DNA from 3 places in the Halomonas sp. LS-001 genome. Region 2 is predicted to be linked to each of the others. Evidence: riboswitches for the same ligand, from Rfam matches in the RefSeq annotation. Region 2 holds a riboswitch; each other region holds the start of a gene.
What was found. A riboswitch is a leader RNA that binds a small molecule or an ion and turns the genes downstream of it on or off. The one in region 2 is predicted to bind thiamine pyrophosphate.
Positions count from the first base shown of each region.

Region 1: it holds a riboswitch for thiamine pyrophosphate, as region 2 does, so the genes downstream of both, ACU6TU_RS12185 (sodium:solute symporter) here and tenA (thiaminase II) in region 2, are expected to answer to the same signal.
Region 3: it holds a riboswitch for thiamine pyrophosphate, as region 2 does, so the genes downstream of both, thiM (hydroxyethylthiazole kinase) here and tenA (thiaminase II) in region 2, are expected to answer to the same signal.

Region 1 is NZ_CM129816.1:2,687,798-2,694,352, forward strand. Features, by position in the region: gene ACU6TU_RS12170 (proline racemase family protein) at 1-647, opposite strand, end outside; gene ACU6TU_RS12175 (zinc-binding dehydrogenase) at 644-1,858, opposite strand; gene ACU6TU_RS12180 (MFS transporter) at 1,995-3,173, shown strand; gene ACU6TU_RS12185 (sodium:solute symporter) at 3,151-4,545, opposite strand; TPP riboswitch at 4,535-4,640, opposite strand; gene ACU6TU_RS12190 (peroxidase-related enzyme) at 4,762-5,352, opposite strand; gene ACU6TU_RS12195 (hypothetical protein) at 5,510-6,202, shown strand; gene ACU6TU_RS12200 (CoA-acylating methylmalonate-semialdehyde dehydrogenase) at 6,313-6,555, opposite strand, start outside.
Region 2 is NZ_CM129816.1:152,408-158,962, reverse strand. Features, by position in the region: gene ACU6TU_RS00730 (NAD(P)-dependent alcohol dehydrogenase) at 1-759, shown strand, start outside; gene thiC (phosphomethylpyrimidine synthase ThiC) at 819-2,720, opposite strand; gene tenA (thiaminase II) at 2,802-3,470, opposite strand; TPP riboswitch at 3,549-3,711, opposite strand; gene ACU6TU_RS00715 (hypothetical protein) at 4,187-4,996, shown strand; gene ACU6TU_RS00710 (MAPEG family protein) at 5,160-5,582, shown strand; gene ACU6TU_RS00705 (hypothetical protein) at 5,816-5,947, shown strand; gene ACU6TU_RS00700 (response regulator transcription factor) at 6,005-6,555, shown strand, end outside.
Region 3 is NZ_CM129816.1:3,384,157-3,390,711, forward strand. Features, by position in the region: gene ACU6TU_RS14970 (metal ABC transporter solute-binding protein, Zn/Mn family) at 16-1,152, shown strand; gene ACU6TU_RS14975 (cupin domain-containing protein) at 1,274-1,969, shown strand; gene ACU6TU_RS14980 (DUF6164 family protein) at 1,950-2,315, opposite strand; gene gloA (lactoylglutathione lyase) at 2,318-2,851, opposite strand; gene ACU6TU_RS14990 (DUF2237 family protein) at 3,130-3,504, shown strand; gene ACU6TU_RS14995 (DUF6482 family protein) at 3,656-4,000, shown strand; TPP riboswitch at 4,024-4,136, shown strand; gene thiM (hydroxyethylthiazole kinase) at 4,166-5,023, shown strand; gene thiE (thiamine phosphate synthase) at 5,013-5,639, shown strand; gene ACU6TU_RS15010 (DMT family transporter) at 5,617-6,492, opposite strand.

The sequences.
Region 1 (6,555 bases), 1.3 Mb from region 2:
GTATAGTGGGAGAAGCCACGTTCAGCTTTAATCGCCTCGACAATCCTGTAGGCACATTCCGCCAGCGCCCGCTCTTCTTCCAGCACGAGTCTGAAGCCGAGCTCTTCGGCATCCACCAGTGCGTAAAACCCGCCGCTGTAGGCCACGGAATAGGTTACCTCGCCGATATCAGGCACATTGATGGTGGCACGATAGGTGTCAATGTAGCTGGGCAGCCCTTCACAGGTGACCGATTCCACCACGCCGTCTTTGACCGTGGCTTCGACATTTACCAGCCCCGCCGGGGCTTCGAGTTTGAAATGCTGAACGCCTTCACATTTCTCGACAATCCCCGCTTCAAGTACGGCAGTGGCGGTACACAGGGTGTTGGAACCGGAATAGATCGGGTAGCCCATGACCTCCATGATGATATAGCCTGCGGCGGCTTCCGGGTGGGAAGCAGGAACGATCAGATCCACCGACATTTCCGGGATACCGTAGGGCTCGAACAGCAGCAGCTCACGCAGGCCATCCGCATCGTCGCGCAGGTATTCCATCTGCTCACGTACCGTTTTTCCCGGCAGGGTATCAATACCGCCGGTCACAATACGGCTGACATCACCACCGGCATGGGTGTCCATCAGTTGAAGCGTGTGACGGTTTTTCATTGGCTGGCCTCTGTGCTGGCTTGATCTGACCCCAGGCTAAAGGGTGCGCCGTGGGTGTCCCACTGACTGTCGGGAACGATGACAATCTTGCCCAGGTAGTTACTTCCCCGGTTGACGAAATAGCGCTCGGCATCATGCAGTTCTGATAGCTTGAATGCCGCATGCAGTACCGGCTTGAGTTCGCCACTGCGAATCCATGCCATCAATTGCTCGGCCTCTTCACGGGTTCCGTGGGAAACCCCGAAGATCTGCACCTGATACAGGTAGATGCGCGTCCACATCATTTCACTCACGTTGCCGCCGCTGGCACCGGCAATCGACAGGCGTGGGTAGCTTTTCCGGGCGTTCATATCGTGAATCATGGTGTCGATGAACAGGTTCGTCATCTCGCCACCCACCAGGTCCATCACGGCATCAATCGGGGCGCCGCCGGTCTGTTCCAGCACGCGCTCGACAAAGGTCGGCAGATCGCCGCGATCAATCACCGCTTCTGCGCCCATCGACAGCAGTGCATCGGCTTTGTCCGGCTGACTAACCGCGTAAGGAATCGCGCCGACGATACGGCACAGCTGAATCAGCGCCGTACCCACTCCGCCACTGGCACCGGTCACCAGCACCCGCTCGCCACGGCAGATGCTGGCCGAGGTCATCATGTGATACCCCGTCTGGTAAGAGCACATCCCCATGGAGGCCAGTTCTGCGTCCGCCAGTTCCGGGTTAGGAATGTGATGAAACTGATCGGCTGGCAAAGCCACGTATTCGGCATAGCCCCCATCAGCGCCGTGGCCGTAATAGTCCGGCGTCAGGTTGATATCCCGGCGGGCATCGGCGTAGATATTGAAATCCAGCAGGCCGCGCTGGCCGATACGACTGGCGTCTACGCCCTCTCCTACTGCTGCGATACGCCCGGCAATATCCGCGCCCTGAATACGCGGAAAGGTAAAGGTAGGCACGCCCCCCATGGCAAACGAAGTGACATCACCTTTATCCTTGGTCGGGTACAATCCCTCGCGGGCTTTGCGATCGGTATTATTCTTGGCCGTGGCGGTGACCTGCACCAGCACTTCTCCCGACTTGGGCTGAGGTACGGCAACATCGTTACGATATTCCAGTCTGTCGATATCGCCATGGCCTGTCAGCACCATGGCCGCCATGGTAGCTGGCACGCTATGAGCCGATGCCTGGGCGGGAGAAGCAGGGGGTTGGGTCATCGCAGACGCCTTTCTATTATCCAATGTCTATCTCTCAGCTTTGTTGTTCATTCGCTGCAGGAGGCAGCTTGGGCGACGATAGCAAACTTTGCCTGTCGCGCCATCGGGTAACCGCAAAATTTAATGGAGATTGATCTTGTTGCCGTTTGCGTCTGTTTATCACCGCCAGTTGACCTGGCGCTATTTTGCCCTGTTCATCGCTATTGGTATGACAGGTGGCCTGCTGGGGCCAGCCTTGCCACATCTGGCCCAAAGCGTGGATGCCAGCATGAGCCAGATCGCGGTTCTGTTTACGGCCAGGGCGGTGGGCAATATGAGCGGAGCCTTTATCACTGGGCTGTTGCTTGACCGCTTTGATGGCCACAGGGTGCTGTTTGCCATGGGTGCCGTTATGGTCGCGGGACTGTTGATCGCTCCTTTCAGCCCGCTGCTGGTTTTGCTGGCAGGGCTATTTGCGGTGTTGGGGTTTGCCGAAGTGGCGCTCAATTCCGGTGGTAACACCTTGCTGATATGGCTGCATGGTGACGATGCCGGCCCCAATATCAGCGCTCTGCATTTCTGCTTCAGTTTTGGCAATATGCTGACACCGCTGGTGATGGTCGCGGCGTTATCCTTGACCGGCCAGTTTCAGTGGGCATTCTGGGTCGTAGGTGCCTATGCATTGATCACTTTACTGCCGTTACTGCGCTTTTCCAGCCCGCAAAAACGCCCACCTGAAGACACCAACATCCAACACGCCGCGCCCAAACATAGTGACCGCCTTCTGCTGATGCTGTTCATGCTGATTTTTGCCCTTTATGTGGGCATGGAGATTACCTTTGCGGGCTGGGTAACATCTTACGGCGTGCTGGTGGGAATGGCGGCCGAAGAGGCCGCTATATTAGCGACCCTGTTCTGGCTGTCACTTTCTGCTGGGCGACTTTTGGCAATACCGCTGTTGCGCATCACTTCGCCCTGGGTGGTGTTATGCGGCTGCTTGGCGCTGGGGCTGGCAACTGCGGGAGCATTGCATGCGCTTTGGGTGCCCTTGAGCGTGGGCGCGCTGTTATTCGGGTTGGCCGCATCCGCCTTTTTTCCAACCCTTTATGCATTAAGCAACAAGGTAATGGAAATGCATGGGCGAACCACAGGCGCCATCTTTACCGCTGCGGGTAGCGGCGCCCTGGTCATTCCATCGCTGACCGGCCCTTTGCTGGATTGGCTGGGCGCGGGGGCTTTTCCGTTACTGCTGGGCGTGCTGGTGATTTTGATAACCAGCGGCCTGGGGCTGCTGGCTCTGCGTTTACGCTACCTCAAACGGCCGCTCGGCGATTGAGCAACGCCATCATCACGCTCACCAGCGTCGAGGCCAGCAAGGCACCCACAAAAGGCGCCAGTGTGGGAATGCTGTTTGGAAAGGTGGCCGCCAGCACACCCGCACTCAGGTTGCCTTGCGCCACCCAACCGGGCAGCACGGTACCGAGCATGCCCGCAACGCCACCGGCAATGGCCGCGACGGGTGTCATCCTCGACCACAGCCCAAGCAACACTGGTACCACAATGGCGGCGCAGAGCAGGTCGGCAATCAGGAAGAGACGCAGTACCGATACGCCCTGCAGCGCGACAATTACCACCGGCACCATCAGCAGTACCGTCACCCAACGGGCCACGCCCAGTGAGCCTTTCTGCGCAGAGAACTGCTCGCTGGCCAGGGAAGCGATAGCGTTCTGCAGCGTGTCCACGCTGGAAGCAACCAGCGTCACCGCCAGCACCAAGGCGGGGAGCGCCAGCCAGTTCGGCGCTTCAGACAGCAGCGCAAAAAACGGGATAGGTGGCTCGCCAAGGGCCACCCCACTCATCGCCGCCACGATACCCAAGCCACCAATCAACATGACCACCACCACGGTCGCGCCACCGCCCAGCCAGGCACCGCGTGCCAGGCTACGGTTATCTTCTGCGGCCCATACCCGCTGCCAGTAGCCCTGGTGGAAAAGGTTAGCGGCCGTCACTGCTATCACCAGGGTAAGTGCCACGCTCAGTGCGCTCCCGATAGGCGCGCTGGGCATAACGGCATCAGCTGGCAATTCAGGCAGCGCGTTCAAGGCAACGCCGCCAACAATCACCAGCAGGATAATCAGTAGCCAGGCCTGCCAGCGGTCCGTGGCCAGGCTCGCCCTGAGACCACCAACGGCGGTATAAAGCAAGGTAGTGAGCGCCACACCGAGAATCACCAGCGCAGGCGGCACATCAGAAAGCAGCGCGGTAATCGCACCAATCGCCGTTAGCTCAGCGGCCAGAAAGCAGGCCATGTAAGCCACTGATACCAGCGTTACCCAGTAGCGTACACCACGCCCGTAGCAAGCCTGGGCAAACTCGGCGATGCTGCGCCCCTTTGGCAGGGCACGGCGGATTTTAGGACCGTATAAACCCAGCACAATAAAAGGCAGTGCTGACCCGATGGCATACCCCGCCAGAGCAACCGGGCCAACAAAGGCACCGATTTCCGGCGGCGCGAACAGAATCCACGCCCCCATGCCTGAGGCCAGAAAGGATAGGCCAATGGTGAATGAAGATTGCGAGTTACGTGCGGAAAGGTAGTCATCCACGGCGTTATCGCCAAGCAGATGATTGGCATAGCGCGCCCGCAGACCCAAAAAAGCAAAACAGAAAAGTGCCGCGCCAAGCGCCGCGGCTGTCAGATATGGCATGTCGCACTTCCTCCGCCGGTACGAACCGGATCAGGTTCCAGGGTCTGCGCGCAACGGCGCGTATTCTCAGCCCTAAGGCTCCCCTGGCGACAGTGAATGTAAGTTGTCAGTAGTAGACTCTATTATTGTTGCGGATTGCTATAAACGAGTAAAGCTCAGACAATTAAAACCCAGGTAATTAAAACCCGGGCAATTAAAACCCAGGCCAGTAAAGCCTCAGCTCTTGTCGCGCGGCACTCGCCCCATCAGATAGAACTCGCTATTGGGCGGCGTGCCTGTCAGCGTTACCAGGCGGTTGGAAAGGCCAAAAAAGGCAGTAATGGCACCAATATCCCAGATATCTTCACGCGTGAACCCTACCGCATTCAGGCGTGCTTCCCAGTCATCTGTCAACTCGCCGACATCCAGGCCGCAATACAGCGCAAAATCCAGCATGACACGATGGCGCTCACTAATCGGCGCCGTACGGTGATTGATCGCCACCTGATCCGCCAGGTGCGGGTCTTTACTGTAAATGCGCACCAGAGCGCCATGGGCTACCACGCAGTAAAGGCAGCGGTTACGGGCGCTGGTGGCTACCACTATCATCTCTTTTTCGGCTTTGCTTAGCGTGTCTGACTCACGCTCCATAAGGGCATCATGGTAGGCAAAAAACGCCCGGAATTCGTCAGGCCGGTGGGCCAGCATCAAAAACACGTTGGGCACAAAACCGGCCTTTTCCTGCACGGCCAGAATGGTGTCACGGATATCATCAGGCAACTCGTTGAGCTCTTCCGGTACGCTGAAACGGCTAAGTGATGTGTTCATTCTGATTCCTGTTGTTTTTGTGAGTCGTGAGTCGTGAGTCAAAAGCTTTTCTTTTATTGCTACGCTCGCCATACTGAACACCGCATTAATTAAAGCTTGTTTACTTTTTTGGCGCATGCGCATTGCAGCGCTGATTGTTTGCTTATAGGGAAGCCCCATGCGCTACAACGAAGCGAAGGAACATACCCCCGGTCGCCTCCACAATCTCTTCGCCGATCCTTATCATGCGTTCGATAATGAAAGCCATGAGCGCCAGCTGCATATCCGCGTGATGCTTCACCAGCTTGCCGTCATTCCTATGCAACGAGGTCTGTTAACGCTAAGGGTGATCCATGGCTGGCAAAACGGTGGTTATGACCCCAGCGAGCTGCAATATGCGGAATATCCCCTGAACACCCTAGCGGACCTTAAACGTGTCAGCACCCTGTTCAATGCGGATGCCAAACATGCCAACACTTTCCCATGCACTGATAACAGCTTGCTGGCGGCGCCTTTAGATACTGTGATTGCCAATGCGCTAGCAGATGGTCAAAAGCTGGATCAGGACATCCGTCTTCGCCCCGCTCACTGGCCTGAATTCAACGGTGGGCTGACGCTTTACACACTTTTCAAGATGTATCATCGCCTGGTATATAGCGAAGATGATGCCTACCGTAGCAGCCAGTGTCGTACACCGGCAGGCATTCGCGAAATCCATGAATTCCATTTAGAAGAAGGTGAGTTTGCGTTTTTAACGCCGCCGGATCGTCACTTTACTCAGGAAGCATCGATACTGGTAATGCATGAAAGCCAGCTGGAACCTTTCGAGCACCTTCTGACTGAGACTCTGCCGCTTTTCGACTCGGTTTGAGAAAGCTGTCTTTATTTATCAATATGCCCCGCATTGGCGGGGCATACTTTTTACAACTTCTCTTTTATAACCCTTCTTTTATAAACCTAGCTTTACCGCATCTGGCGCTGTTAGCTTAGCGAGATGGTGCTGTTGATGCCGCTGGATACGTTTTCCGGCTCGAACCAGCGTGCGGTGACCGTTTTGGTCTGTGTCCAGAAAGCAATCGCCTGCTTGCCGTTGGGGCCAAGGTCGCCCAGTTTGGAGCCGCGTGAACCGGTAAAGCTGAAGTAGGCGACGGGCACTGGAATCGGTACGTTGATACCAATCTGACCCACTTCGATATCGGTCTCGAAGCGACGCGCTACCCAACC
Region 2 (6,555 bases):
GGCCACCACAGCCATGGGTACAAACCAATGGGAGGCTGGCGCTTTGGCAACACCATCGACGGCGCCCAGGCCGAGTACCTCCTGGTGCCTGATGCCCAGGCGAATCTCTCCCCCGTCCCCGACGGCCTGACTGACGAACAGGTGCTGATGTGCCCTGACATCATGTCGACCGGTTTTGCCGGTGCCGAGTCAGCGGGCATCAAGATAGGTGACACGGTAGTGGTGTTTGCTCAGGGGCCAATTGGGTTGTGCGCCACGGCGGGAGCACGGCTGCGCGGAGCGGGAATGATCATTGCTGTCGACGGCGTGGATGAGCGTTTAGCGATGGCCAGGAAAATGGGCGCTGACGTGACGTTGGATTTTCGCAAGGTCGATGTCGTCGAAGAAATTCTTAAGCTCACGGGTGGGCGCGGTGTGGACGCCGCGATTGAAGCACTCGGCCTGCAGCAAACCTTTGAATCGGCGTTGCGGGTGTTAAAGCCCGGCGGCACGCTATCTAGCCTTGGCGTTTACTCCGAAGACCTGACAATACCGCTGGGTGCTTTCTGCGCGGGCCTGGGTGACCACAAGATCATTACGTCACTTTGTCCTGGCGGCAAAGAGCGCATGCGCAGGTTGATGAGCATTATTGCCTCAGGGCGACTGGATCTTGGCCCCATGGTGACCCACCGCTACGCCCTGGAAAACATCGTTGATGCATACGATCTGTTTTCCCATCAGCGCGACGGCGTGTTGAAAGTGGCCCTTGAGGTTTCATAGTGTTCCTTTAACACTCAAGGGCCACGTCAATCAGCGAGGCTGTTCAGCGAGGTGCTACGTTACACCTCCTGATACAGCTCGCTGCCTTTCCGGCGGAACTTCTCCGCCTGCTCCTGCATACCGCGCTTGACAGCTTCGGCGTCGCTTTCAGAGGCATTTTCCGGCGTGCGATCCCGATAGGTATCGCGCACTTCCTGACTGATCTTCATTGAGCAGAATTTCGGCCCGCACATGGAACAGAAGTGCGCTACCTTGGCGGAATCCTTGGGCAGGGTTTCGTCGTGGTATTCGCGGGCGGTATCCGGGTCCAGCCCCAGGTTGAACTGGTCTTCCCAACGGAATTCAAAGCGTGCCTTGGAAAGCGCGTTATCGCGACGCTGTGCGGCCGGATGCCCCTTGGCCAGGTCCGCGGCGTGGGCGGCAATCTTGTAGGTGATGATGCCGGTTTTCACGTCATCTTTATTTGGCAGGCCCAAGTGCTCTTTCGGCGTGACATAGCAGAGCATCGCACAGCCAAACCAGCCGATCATCGCCGCGCCAATACCTGAGGTAATATGGTCGTAACCAGGGGCGATATCGGTGGTGAGCGGGCCCAGGGTATAGAAAGGCGCCTCGTGACACGCTTCGAGCTGCTTATCCATGTTCTCCTTGATCAGGTGCATGGGCACATGGCCGGGGCCTTCAATCATCACCTGCACATCGTGCTTCCAGGCAATCTTCGTCAGCTCGCCCAGCGTCTCAAGCTCAGCGAACTGTGCTTCGTCATTGGCATCGGCCACTGAGCCGGGGCGCAGGCCATCGCCGAGAGAAAACGCCACGTCGTACTGCTTGCAGATCTCGCAGATTTCTTCGAAGTGGGTATACAGGAAGCTTTCCTGGTGATGGTACAGACACCACTTGGCCATGATGGAGCCGCCACGGCTGACAATGCCGGTCACGCGGTTGGCCGTCAGTGGCACATAGCGCAGCAGCACGCCTGCGTGAATGGTGAAGTAATCGACACCCTGCTCAGCCTGCTCGATCAAGGTATCGCGGAAAATCTCCCAGGTTAGATTTTCAGCAACGCCGTTGACCTTTTCCAGCGCCTGATAGATCGGCACGGTGCCGATGGGCACCGGCGAGTTGCGGATGATCCACTCACGGGTCTCGTGGATATTCTGGCCCGTGGAAAGGTCCATGATGGTGTCCGATCCCCAGCGGATCCCCCAGGTCATTTTGTCGACCTCTTCTTCAATCGACGAGGTGACCGCTGAGTTACCCAGGTTGCCGTTAATCTTCACCAGGAAATTACGGCCAATAATCATCGGCTCGGATTCAGGGTGATTGATATTATTAGGAATAATCGCTCGCCCACGGGCCACTTCGTCGCGCACAAATTCCGGCGTGATTTCTTCCGGCAGGCTGGCACCAAAGTTCTGGCCAGCATGCTGATGGCCCAGAATGCGCTCGACTTCGGCGGTGCCTAACGTCTGGCGACGCTGGTTCTCGCGGATGGCAATAAACTCCATTTCCGGCGTGATAATGCCCTGGCGCGCATAGTGCAGCTGGGTGACGTTCTTGCCCGCTTTTGCCCGGCGTGGGGTGCGGGTTAAATCAAAGCGCAGCTGGGCAAGCGTTGGGTCGTTAGCGCGACGATTGCCGTACTCACTGGTTGGGCCATCTAGGAACTCGGTATCGTCACGCTCTTCAATCCAGGTACGGCGCAGCGCGGGTAAGCCCTGGCGTAAATCGTTGCTGGCCGCGGGGTCGGTGTAAGGGCCAGAGGTGTCATACACCAGCAGCGGCGGGTTCTCTTCATCGATGCTGCTGGTTTTGGTAGGCGACAGGGTGATTTCCCGAAACGGCACGCGGATATCCGGCCGTGAGCCCTCGACATACACTTTGCGCGAGGCGGGCAGCGGCGCAATGGCAGCGGCATCGACCTGGGCGGTTTCTGCTAGAAAGTGGCTAGTTTTACTCATGATGATTTCCTTGGGTTTATTGTTTGCTTGTTGTTATGAAACGGTTGTTATAAGGCGATTGAACGGATGGATTGGCCGGTGTCAGTGAGCAAGATCCAACCCCATCTGCCAGAAATCGATTTCCAGGCGGGTGGCATCGCCAAATATCCTGCTCAGTTCGGCAAAACGGGCGGGGGTCACCTCGGCAAGGCGAGCGTTGAGCCATTCCAGTTCCGCCTGCATGGCGGCCTGAAACTCCTCGCTTTCGTACATGGCGATCCAGGCGTCAAAGGGATTTTTCGCGCCGCGTAGGGTGAACGGCTGAGCGTTCAGCCAGTTGGCAATTTCGCCGTAACCCACCAGGCAAGGGGCCAGCGCCACGTGCAAATCCAGCAGGTCGCCACGGTTGCCGGTATCCAGCACATAGCGGGTGTAGGCAAGCGTTGCTCGCGCTTCCGGCAGCTGGGCCAACTCATCTTCTGAAATGCCCCACTCCTGGCAGAACCCCACGTGCAGGCCCAGCTCCACATCCACGATGGCTTTTAAACCCTCATGGGCCTGGCGCAGGTCAGCAAGGGTCGGGCTTTTATAGGCGGCCAAGGCGTAAGCACGGGCGAAGTGAATCAGAAACAGATAATCCTGTTTCAGATAGTGGCGAAACGAGGGTTCGGGTAGCGCGGCGGTGCCCAGCTGGCGGACAAAATCGTGCTCAATATAGGCACGCCAGTCGTCATGGCAGGCGTTGGTAAGGTCGGTAAAGCAGTAGCCCATGATGCCTCCGGTGGTAATGATCCGGAAGGCGGGCGATTGAGATCGAGGGAATGGCACGGAAGGTGGCGTGAAGCTGAGCCGAGGCCATCGCTTGATCCCTACGCCGGTACCCGAGCTGCCCTCTTCATGAGGAGCCGCCCATTAGCCGGATCAGGTTCAGCGGGACCAGCGCTTTGGCAGCATCTAAGTGATACGCCCTGCGCCATCTCAGCCGGATTCACCGGCACCCCGTCAAGCAGTTAATGCAAGCAGTCTAGGAGGCAGAGGCAGGAGATGCAAGGGGATCCGACAGCTAAGTTCGGCGCAAACATTAAATGGGCATAAAGAAAATTTTGCCGTTCAGCGCAACAGCGATTGGTATGCATGAAAGTGTGATGCGGCATTCGTGTATCGGCAGCATAAGCGCCCCGTTGCTCTATTTGAGTGTCGGCAATGCGCGTTTTTCCTTATCCCTGGCATGGGTGAGTGCTTAATTTGACGGGTGTTTTTTACAAACCCAAGAAGTGGCAATGAGTTGATAAGGCTAACTGTATGTTTATGTGCTATTTTGATAATGGCTTAAAAAAAATAAATCTCATGCATGCTTTTTTGGCAAACTTTAGAACGAAAATTAATAAATCTTTATTATCGATTTTTTATCAGTTTTTGGCAGAATTAAGTTTTCTAGAAAAACGCGCATGCGCAATAATAAACGGTTATACGCCCGAGGAGCGTTAATGAACGGAGTCTGCGCTTTATGTAATCGGTCAATGAAGCTGAAAGATAGTCACTTCATGCCTAAGGCAATTTATCGAACTATTAAAAAAGGTTTTCCAGGGCAAGGGGAAGATATTATTTGGATCTCTGGCTTTGATAAGTCAGCAGCGTATACCGATAAACAAGCCAAAAAACATCTGCTTTGCGAAAATTGTGAGTTGAAGTTCTCCAAAAATGGAGAGGATATAGTACTACCACTGATGGCTCGCCCAAACGGTTTCAAGCTAGCTACGAAAATAAGGAAGTATAAGGCACTGACTAGCGTACAGGATGAAGTTTGGTATTTTCCACCTAATGGAGAGTTAGCCTTTGGATTCATGTATTTTGCCGTCAGTATTGCTTGGAGGATGTCGGCAACAGACTGGGGGTCATGCGGATTACCCGACACAGAAAACTCAATTCGCAAGGAAAAAATGTATGCTTTTTCGAAATTTCTTATGGGAGATTCAGCTTTACCAGAAAACACTTACCTGGCCGTATATGTTGAGAATCAAGTAGTTGACACACCATCAATGAGCTTTCCTACAGTCAAAAATCATGATGGCTATCAACATATAGTATTTAGTATACCTGGGATAAAATTCAGCATTGTCGCTGGCAGCAATCTAGGCTCTGGGGTAGTAAAGACATTTTCTCACAGTTCAACAAGGGTTTACTTTGTCAGTCGTAGCTTGAAATCGCACCCTGATTATCATTTCATGGTTAACTTCCTAAAGCATGAATCAAAAGCAAAAGGGCGCCTACTTAGGGAGCGCTCCCAAAACGTATAACAAGTTGCAACAACAACGGCATTCGTTGTCACCAATTTTATTCAAAATTGCCACCAGCCGTGTCGCTGGAGTACAAAGCGTTCGCCCTCCCCAGCCTCAATCCGCGCTACACTTGGTTTTTCGACGCCCGTCGCTGATTGCGGGGGCAGAGTAAGGAGACGCCATGGATAACGCAGTGTATTGGTACGCCATCGTTGTCGTGCTGCTTTTTTTTAAGATGTTCGCTACATCGGCTTATCAGGGGTTTCATCGCATCGGCAAGATGACCTTCAAGACCCCTGAAGACGCCGCCCTGGTGGGCCGTGAGCCTGCTAAAGAAGAATTGCCACAGGTACAGAGAGCGGCCCGCGTCTGGTTAAATGATCTTGAAAATATTCCCATCTTTCTGGCGCTTGGGGTGGCCTATGTCTGGGTGGGTGCCTCGCCTGGGGCGGCGCCCTGGCTTTTCCTCACGTTTACCGGCGCTCGATACATGCACACGTTATGTTATCTGGCAGGGCTTCAGCCGTGGCGGACGGCGGCGTTTATCATCGGTGTGGCATGTATGTGGTTGATGAGCCTGTTGATTCTAGTAGCCCTTTTTTAGAGGCTTTTCTACTATCTTGCCAATTTAGCAAAAACGCTTTCCTCTGCCCGTCGTTACATCACTCTTGGTATCCCAGCTGACGTTTCACCCGTTCAAGCCGCCGTGACAGAAACGTGAGATTTGCGCGATAGATTTGTGATTGTCTCGTGATGCGTCTGTGATGATGCCGTCTCAGAATGATATTTGAGCCTGCCATAAGCGTTGACAGGCACTTTATCTTCAGGAGAACAACAATGAACAAATCCATAAATGCAGCGAGTCTGGCCATCATGTTAGTCATGGCAATGGGGGCCGGTGTGGCCCATGCTGACGAGATGACGTCATCCGACGAGAGCATGATGCACGACGACACGATGGATCAATAACCGGGTCCATCGCAGCGTCGTCGCTGCCGGACCTGACAACTTGAGAGCCCGGAGCTGATGACACGACATGTATTGATCATTGAGGATAACCCAGGCATTGGCCAGCTGGTGCGCATGCACGTGGAAGACTTGGGCATGCAGGCGACGCTCAAGGACCGAGGCGATACCGGTCTGGCCCGCTTTCAGGAGGGCGGTATCGACCTGGTGGTTCTGGATTTGATGCTGCCGGGCCTGGACGGCCTGGCTATTTGTCGTGAGATTCGCAGCGGTAGCGACTATGTGCCGGTGATGATGCTGACGGCCAAAGGAACCGAGCTTGACCGGGTACTCGGCTTGGAGATGGGAGCAGATGACTATCTCACCAAACCCTTCAGCGCTGCCGAATTAGGGGCGCGCATCAAGGCACTGTTCCGCCGGATTGATGCCATGGCGGCCAAACCGGAGCAGGCGCCCCTTCCCAAAGAAATTCAGTTTGAAGATCTGCGCATTGACCCAGCCAGGCGGAAGGTACAGGTTCATGGTCATGAGGTGGAGCTGACCGCCCGTGAATTTGATCTGTTGTGGCACTTTGCCAGCCATCCTGGCCGCGTTTTCAGCCGTACCCAATT
Region 3 (6,555 bases), 610 kb from region 2:
TTTAAGGAGCACAGTATGTCGCTTTCCTCTTCTTCACGCTGGCTGGTGGGCGTTTCTGCCATGCTGGCGCTTCCAGCAGCGATCGCCAACGAGCGGGTTCAGGTGGTCACCAGCTTTTCGATTCTGGCGGATATGGTCAAAAACGTGGGTGGCGAGCACGTCGAGGTGACCTCATTGGTCGGCTCTGACAGTGACACCCATATGTACTCGCCAAGCCCAGGCGATGCCCGTGCATTGGCAGGAGCCGACTTGGTGGTCTTTAACGGCTTGCTGTTTGAGGGCTGGATGGAGCGCCTGATCGAATCCAGTGATTACCACGGGGCGCTGGTTACCGCCACAAACGGCCTTCAGCCACGCGCCTTGGGCGAGGCTGGCCATGACGAATCCGGTCACGATGAACATGGCCACGATGAACACGGTCACGACGAACCCGATCATGACGAGCACGGCCACGACGAACACGGTCACGACGAACACGGTCACGACGAGCACGATCACGACGAGCCCGATCATGACGAGCACGGCCACGACGAACATGGCCATGACGAACACGGTCACGAAGAAGCCGATCACAGCGAACACGCTCACGGTGATGATGACCCTCACGCCTGGCAGGATCTGCAGCAGGCACAGGTCTACGTGGCCAATATTCGTGATGGATTGATGGAAGCCGACAGCGCAAATGCGCAAAGCTATCAGGCCAACGCGGAACGCTATTTGGCCGAGATAGCCGCAGTGGACAGTGAGATTCGCGATATCCTGAGTGATATCCCTGCCTCTGCCAGCGTGATTACGGGTCATGATTCCTTTGGTTATTTTTCCAGTGCTTACGGCGTCAACTTCCTATCGCCCGTGGGGCTTTCCACCGAAGCAGACCCCAGCGGGGCCAGCATGGCGGCACTGGTGGATGTGATCGAACAGGAAAACGTCCAGGCACTGTTTCATGAAAACATGACCAATCAGGCGATCATCAACCAGCTCGCCGAAGAGACCGGCCTGCCGATTGCGGGCACCCTGTATGCCGATGCATTGGCCAGTGAAGGCGATGCCAACACGTATCTGGGCATGATGCGTCATAACGCCAAGGTATTGCACTCAGCGCTTGCTGGGGCGGAACAGGCTGACCACGATGATCATGGTCATGACCACTGATCAAGAATGTAAACGATTGAATACCGCCTACGGGCGGTATTTTTTTTGGATTGCATTCTACGCTCGAGACGGAGAGACTTGGCCGCAACCCTGCCACTCCCCTAATGCAAGAGCCCATGCCATGCGTGTAAACGCCGATTTTAGCCATTTTGTCTCTGTTATCCCGGAAGAATATCAATGGGTCGATTCTCCCAGTGCTGGCGTAGAAAGGATGATGCTGGACCGTATTGGCGATGAAGTTGCCCGAGCGACAAGCCTGGTTCGCTATGCGCCGAACAGCCAGTTCAGCCGCCATACTCATGATGGCGGCGAAGAAATATTAGTCCTGGAGGGGGTATTTGCCGATGAACACGGCCGTTACCCTGCGGGTTGCTATCTGCGCAACCCAATCGGCACAGGTCACACGCCACACATCGGCGAAGAAGGTGCGTTGATTCTGGTAAAGCTGCACCAGTTTCATCCCGACGACATCCTTCAGCTGGCCGTCCCGGCGCATCGCCTCCCCTGGCAACCTGATAGACGCCCTGGTATTACGTACAAAATGCTGCACACCTATAGTTCAGAGGGCTATGGCTCTGAACGGATCAGCCTGGAACGCTGGGACGCTAATACCACGGTCGCTTATCCGCCGTTGCGGGGTGGTTTAGAACTTTTTGTGCTGGAGGGAACGCTGCTGTGTGATGGTCAGGAGTACGCGGCAGGCAGCTGGTGTCGCTATCCTATCGGCGCGGCACCGACGCTGGAAGCCGGCCCTCACGGCGCGCAGCTATATCTGAAACGCGGTCATCTGGCCTTTATCAATTCACCAGACCAATAAAGGGTAGGAGCGTCAGGAGTATGATCATGGCCACGGCCAGGATGACCAGAGCCACCTGAAGCGGGTGGGCAACCAGGCGGCGCCAGAGGGTCGGCGCTTCGCCATTGGCCAGCGCATCCTGGTGTTCCCGGCGCACGCGCTCAAACCGCTTGGCCTGATAATCGGCAAGCACCGCTTGTGCCCTCTCCTTCTCGCGATTATCACGCAACCAGATAGCCTCTACGCCCAGGCGAAAAAAACCTGCCTGGGTTTCGTAGGTGTCAAACCCCTGTTCTTCCAATAGTTGGCGAACTTCGAGGGCTTCTTCCTCTGTGACATGACGCAGCCGGAACAGCAGATGCGCCATGCTTAGTCTCCTTTACCGGCCATGCGGTCGGCCTGAATCACTTCAATCCAGTAGCCATCCGTGTCCTTGATGAAAATAACATCCTGCATTTTGCCCTGATCGGCGCGCTTAACGAAGGTGACATCGTGTTCGTCAAACCATGCCTGAGCGGCTTCCAGGTTGGGAACGCAAAAGCAGATATGGCCAAAGCCCTGAGGTTCGGCATTACCATCATGATAGGCAAAATCCTGCTGGTCTTCGGTTCCCCAGTTATGCGTCAACTCCAGCAACCCTTTCTGACTGAATGTCCAGGCCGTTCGAGCCGAGGCGTCTTCGGGCACGCTATCGCTATCTTCCACGTTGGACAGAAAGTAGAGAGAAAACTGCATTTCCTCAAAATCCAACCGGCGCAGAACCTGCATGCCAAACACCTGGGAATAAAAGGCCAGTGCGCGCGCGGGATCCTTGATGCGCAACATTGTATGGTTGAGTCGAAAGCCCTGGGTTTCCTCAGGGGGTGCCGTCACGCCTGGGTGGTGCTCGCCACTAAATGCCATCGTTGAGTCTCCTTGGTTAGTCGCCATGATTTGTACAAAAGTCATTCCATGTACAATATATTCAAGACCGTCATATTCAGGACCGTCATATTCAAGACCGTCATATTCAAGACCGTCACACGTTTTCTGATGGTGACGGCTTGCTGTTTTCAAATGCCTGTTTTTAAGTACCTGTTTTTAAGCACCTGTTTTAAGCCGATAGGACCTTCAGGCCAGTATGCAGGCTGAGCGCTGATACACGCAACGGGCGACCCCGCCCCTTTTGAGGAGATACTAGTATGTCACGAGATCGCAATGTTTTAGGTGAGCCACTGACACCTTGCTGCCACGAGCCTGTTACTGGATTTTATCGCGATGGTTTTTGTCGCGTCGGCGTTGAGGACCAGGGCGTTCATGCGGTATGCGCCATGGTCACGGAAGAGTTTCTGGCCTATTCGCGCGCCCAGGGGAATGATCTTGTGACATCTCGTCCTGAATTTGGCTTTCCGGGCCTTATGCCAGGCGACCGTTGGTGCTTGTGTGCCAGTCGCTGGAAAGAAGCCGCTGATGTCGGCCTGGCACCGCCCATCATTCTCAGCGCAACACATGAAAAAGCGCTGGATGTGATTCCCTTAAAACTGCTGCAGCAACATGCCCTGGACGCTGCACGCTAACCACAACGAAGCATTTGATGGCCTCGCCTGTAAAGGTTTTCGTTTTTTCGAAGAATGCGCTGGAAGAATTTAATAATTACTCTACACTTATTATCCAAAGGCTATACAAAAATCCCTTTCAGCCGTATCAGCCTGTTATCAGGAGTTGATCATGACGAGTATTGATTATCAGCTTGGCGACCGCCTCAGCTATCGCGAGTTATCTCGCGCAGTTCATAATGGTTTTTCCCCCATCGTGGAAGTGGAATCAATGGATGGCATCTACACCGTGCGCTTTCACCATGCTAACGGTGTTTCCAACTTAAGCGATAATGAGGGGCGTGTGTGCTCGTTTCTTGGCACCGGTGAAATCCGCGATAAGCTAAGCCAATTAGGTTTTCACCACGGCGTGCTTACCTTCGCCGATCAATGCGGGGATGAAATGATTGGCACACCCGGCCGAGCGATGACCCCGGATGAAATGCTGACCTACGGTACACGCATCGCCTTTCGGTAAATAATTCGCTAGGATGGCGCTTCTGAAAACGACAGGGGCGCTTGTGAGGCTTTGTAAGCCTGATCCTCAAGCTGAGACGCACCCTCAAGCACCTGAACCGGATAATGCCGGCGTAGGGAGTCGTGGGGCTTCTCTGCCTCACTGCCTCCCAGCCGGGAGGATGTCATGACAATACCCTCGCCACCATCTCCATCAATATTTTCATCAATGCCTTCATCGGCATCTTCGCTTGGTCAGCATCTGGCCGCTTTGCGACAACTCACGCCGTTGACCCACTGCATGACCAATTATGTGGCGATGAACAGCAGCGCCAATGTGTTACTTGCTCTTGGTGCCTCACCGGCCATGTTGCACGAACAGGAAGAGGTCGTGGAGTTTGTGCGTCTATCGGCGGCTCTTTCCATTAACATTGGCACGATCTCCACCCCTTGGGCGCACAGTATGCGTCTGGCAGCCCGTACGGCGCATGAAGACGACACGCCGTGGGTATTAGACCCTGTGGCCGTGGGCGCCACCGCTTACCGACAAGCACTGTGCGCTGAGCTGTTAGCATTAAAGCCGAGTGCCATTCGCGGTAATGCCTCAGAAATTCTCAGCCTCAATGGTATTGCCAACCCTGGGCGTGGCGCTGATAGTACCGCCAGCGTAGAGGAGGCTCACACCGCCGCCTGTCAACTGGCACGCCAGCAGCACTGCATTGTGGCGGTCAGTGGTGAAACCGATATCATCACCGACGGACAGCAATCGATACGCATTCACGGTGGGCACGCCTTAATGCCTCGCGTTACCACGCTGGGTTGCGCTCTCAGTGCAACGGTGGCTGCGTTTATTGGCGCTGCACCTTCCACCCCTTTGACCGCCACTGCCGCTGCCTTTGGCTGTTTTGCGCTGGCAGGCCAACAAGCAGGTAGCACGGCCGGTGGGCCCGGCAGCTTTGCGCCTGCGTTTCTGGATGCCCTGTACCAGCTTTCCCCGCAAGACCTGGATACCCGGTTAACATGGGAGATGATTGATGCCGTTTGATCTTTCGGTGTATCTGGTGACGGATGCCACGCTGTGTGCTGCCAAAGGGCTAGAGCGCACGGTAGAAGAAGCTGTCGCCGGAGGGGTCAGTATCGTCCAGTTACGTGACAAATACGCCACCGACCAGGCCATGACAGCGCAGGCAAAGCGACTGAAAAGCCTGCTTGCTGGCAGTCATGTTCCTTTGATTATTAATGACCGCCTTGAGGTCGCTCTGGCAAGCCAGGCAGATGGCCTTCATGTCGGGCAAAGCGATGCAGCGATTGAACGGGCTCGTCAAGTGCTTGGCCCAGAGGCGATTCTCGGGCTTTCAGTGAATACCCTGGCGCAGCTTGCCAGCGCCCCTGTCAGTCAGCTGGATTATTTCGGCTTTGGGCCCGTCTTTGCCACACCCAGTAAAGGCGACCATGAACCTCCGATTGGTTTTGATGGATTGGCCGCCTTGACGGCGGCGAGCCAACTGCCAGGTGTTGCCATTGGCGGGTTGAAAGCCGCCCATATTGAACACGCAAAACGCAGTGGTGCCGCTGGGATAGCCGTCATATCCGCTATCTGCGGCCAACGCTCCCCCCGCGATAGCGCGAACGAACTGGCTAGGCGGTGGGCCGACGCTTAAGGCTTGTACGGCGGTCGTGGTAAGCAATGGCCAGACCGCTACCAATAATCAGCACACTTCCCACCAGCACCCAGATATCGGGCAGTTCTCCCCAGAACCACCAACCCAGCAAAACCGCCCAAACCATGGCGGTATAATCAAAGGGTGCCGCAATCGCTGCTGGCGTATACCGAAACGCAACGGTAATAAAAGCCGTTGCCCCTATCCCCAACACGCCCGAGGCCAGAAAACCTAGCCAGTGTTCAGAGAGGGGCGTTTTCCAGACCCAAGGTAAGGTCATGGCGGTCAGTAGCATCGGCACCAGCGTCATATAGAACAACATGGCCCAGAGATGCTCCCGCCCGCCGTAACGGCGTGCGGTAATCATCATCAAGGCATAACAGACGGCGGCCGCCACCATGATCAAAGCACCGACTTGGAAGGCGTCTCCGCCCGGACGGACCACGATTACAACGCCGACGAAACCAATCAACGAGGCAACCAAGACGGGAAGGTCAATACGCTCACCCAGTAAAGGCACCGAAAGCAAGGTCACAAACATCGGCGCGACAAACGCAATGGCCGTTGCTTCTGCCAGTGGCAACAGGGTTAACCCCCAAACAAAAAACCCCATGGTGCCGGTATAGATCAGGCCACGTAGCAGATGGACCCGTGGCCGCCGCGTTTTTAACTTGCGCAGCCCACCTGCAAAATAAGCAAGCACGGCAATCAGCGGTAACGACACCAGCGTACGAAAAAAAACGATCTGCAAGGGTGAATAGGTTTCCCCCAGCCATTTGGATACCGCATCCCCCAGCGCCAGAAAGAGCACACCAACACACATGAAAACAATACCTTTAAGTGATGATGTCATGCATGTCTCCCTCTCTGAACGGTGGTAGATAGCGGTTAATTGGCAAGGGCCGATAAATTAAAA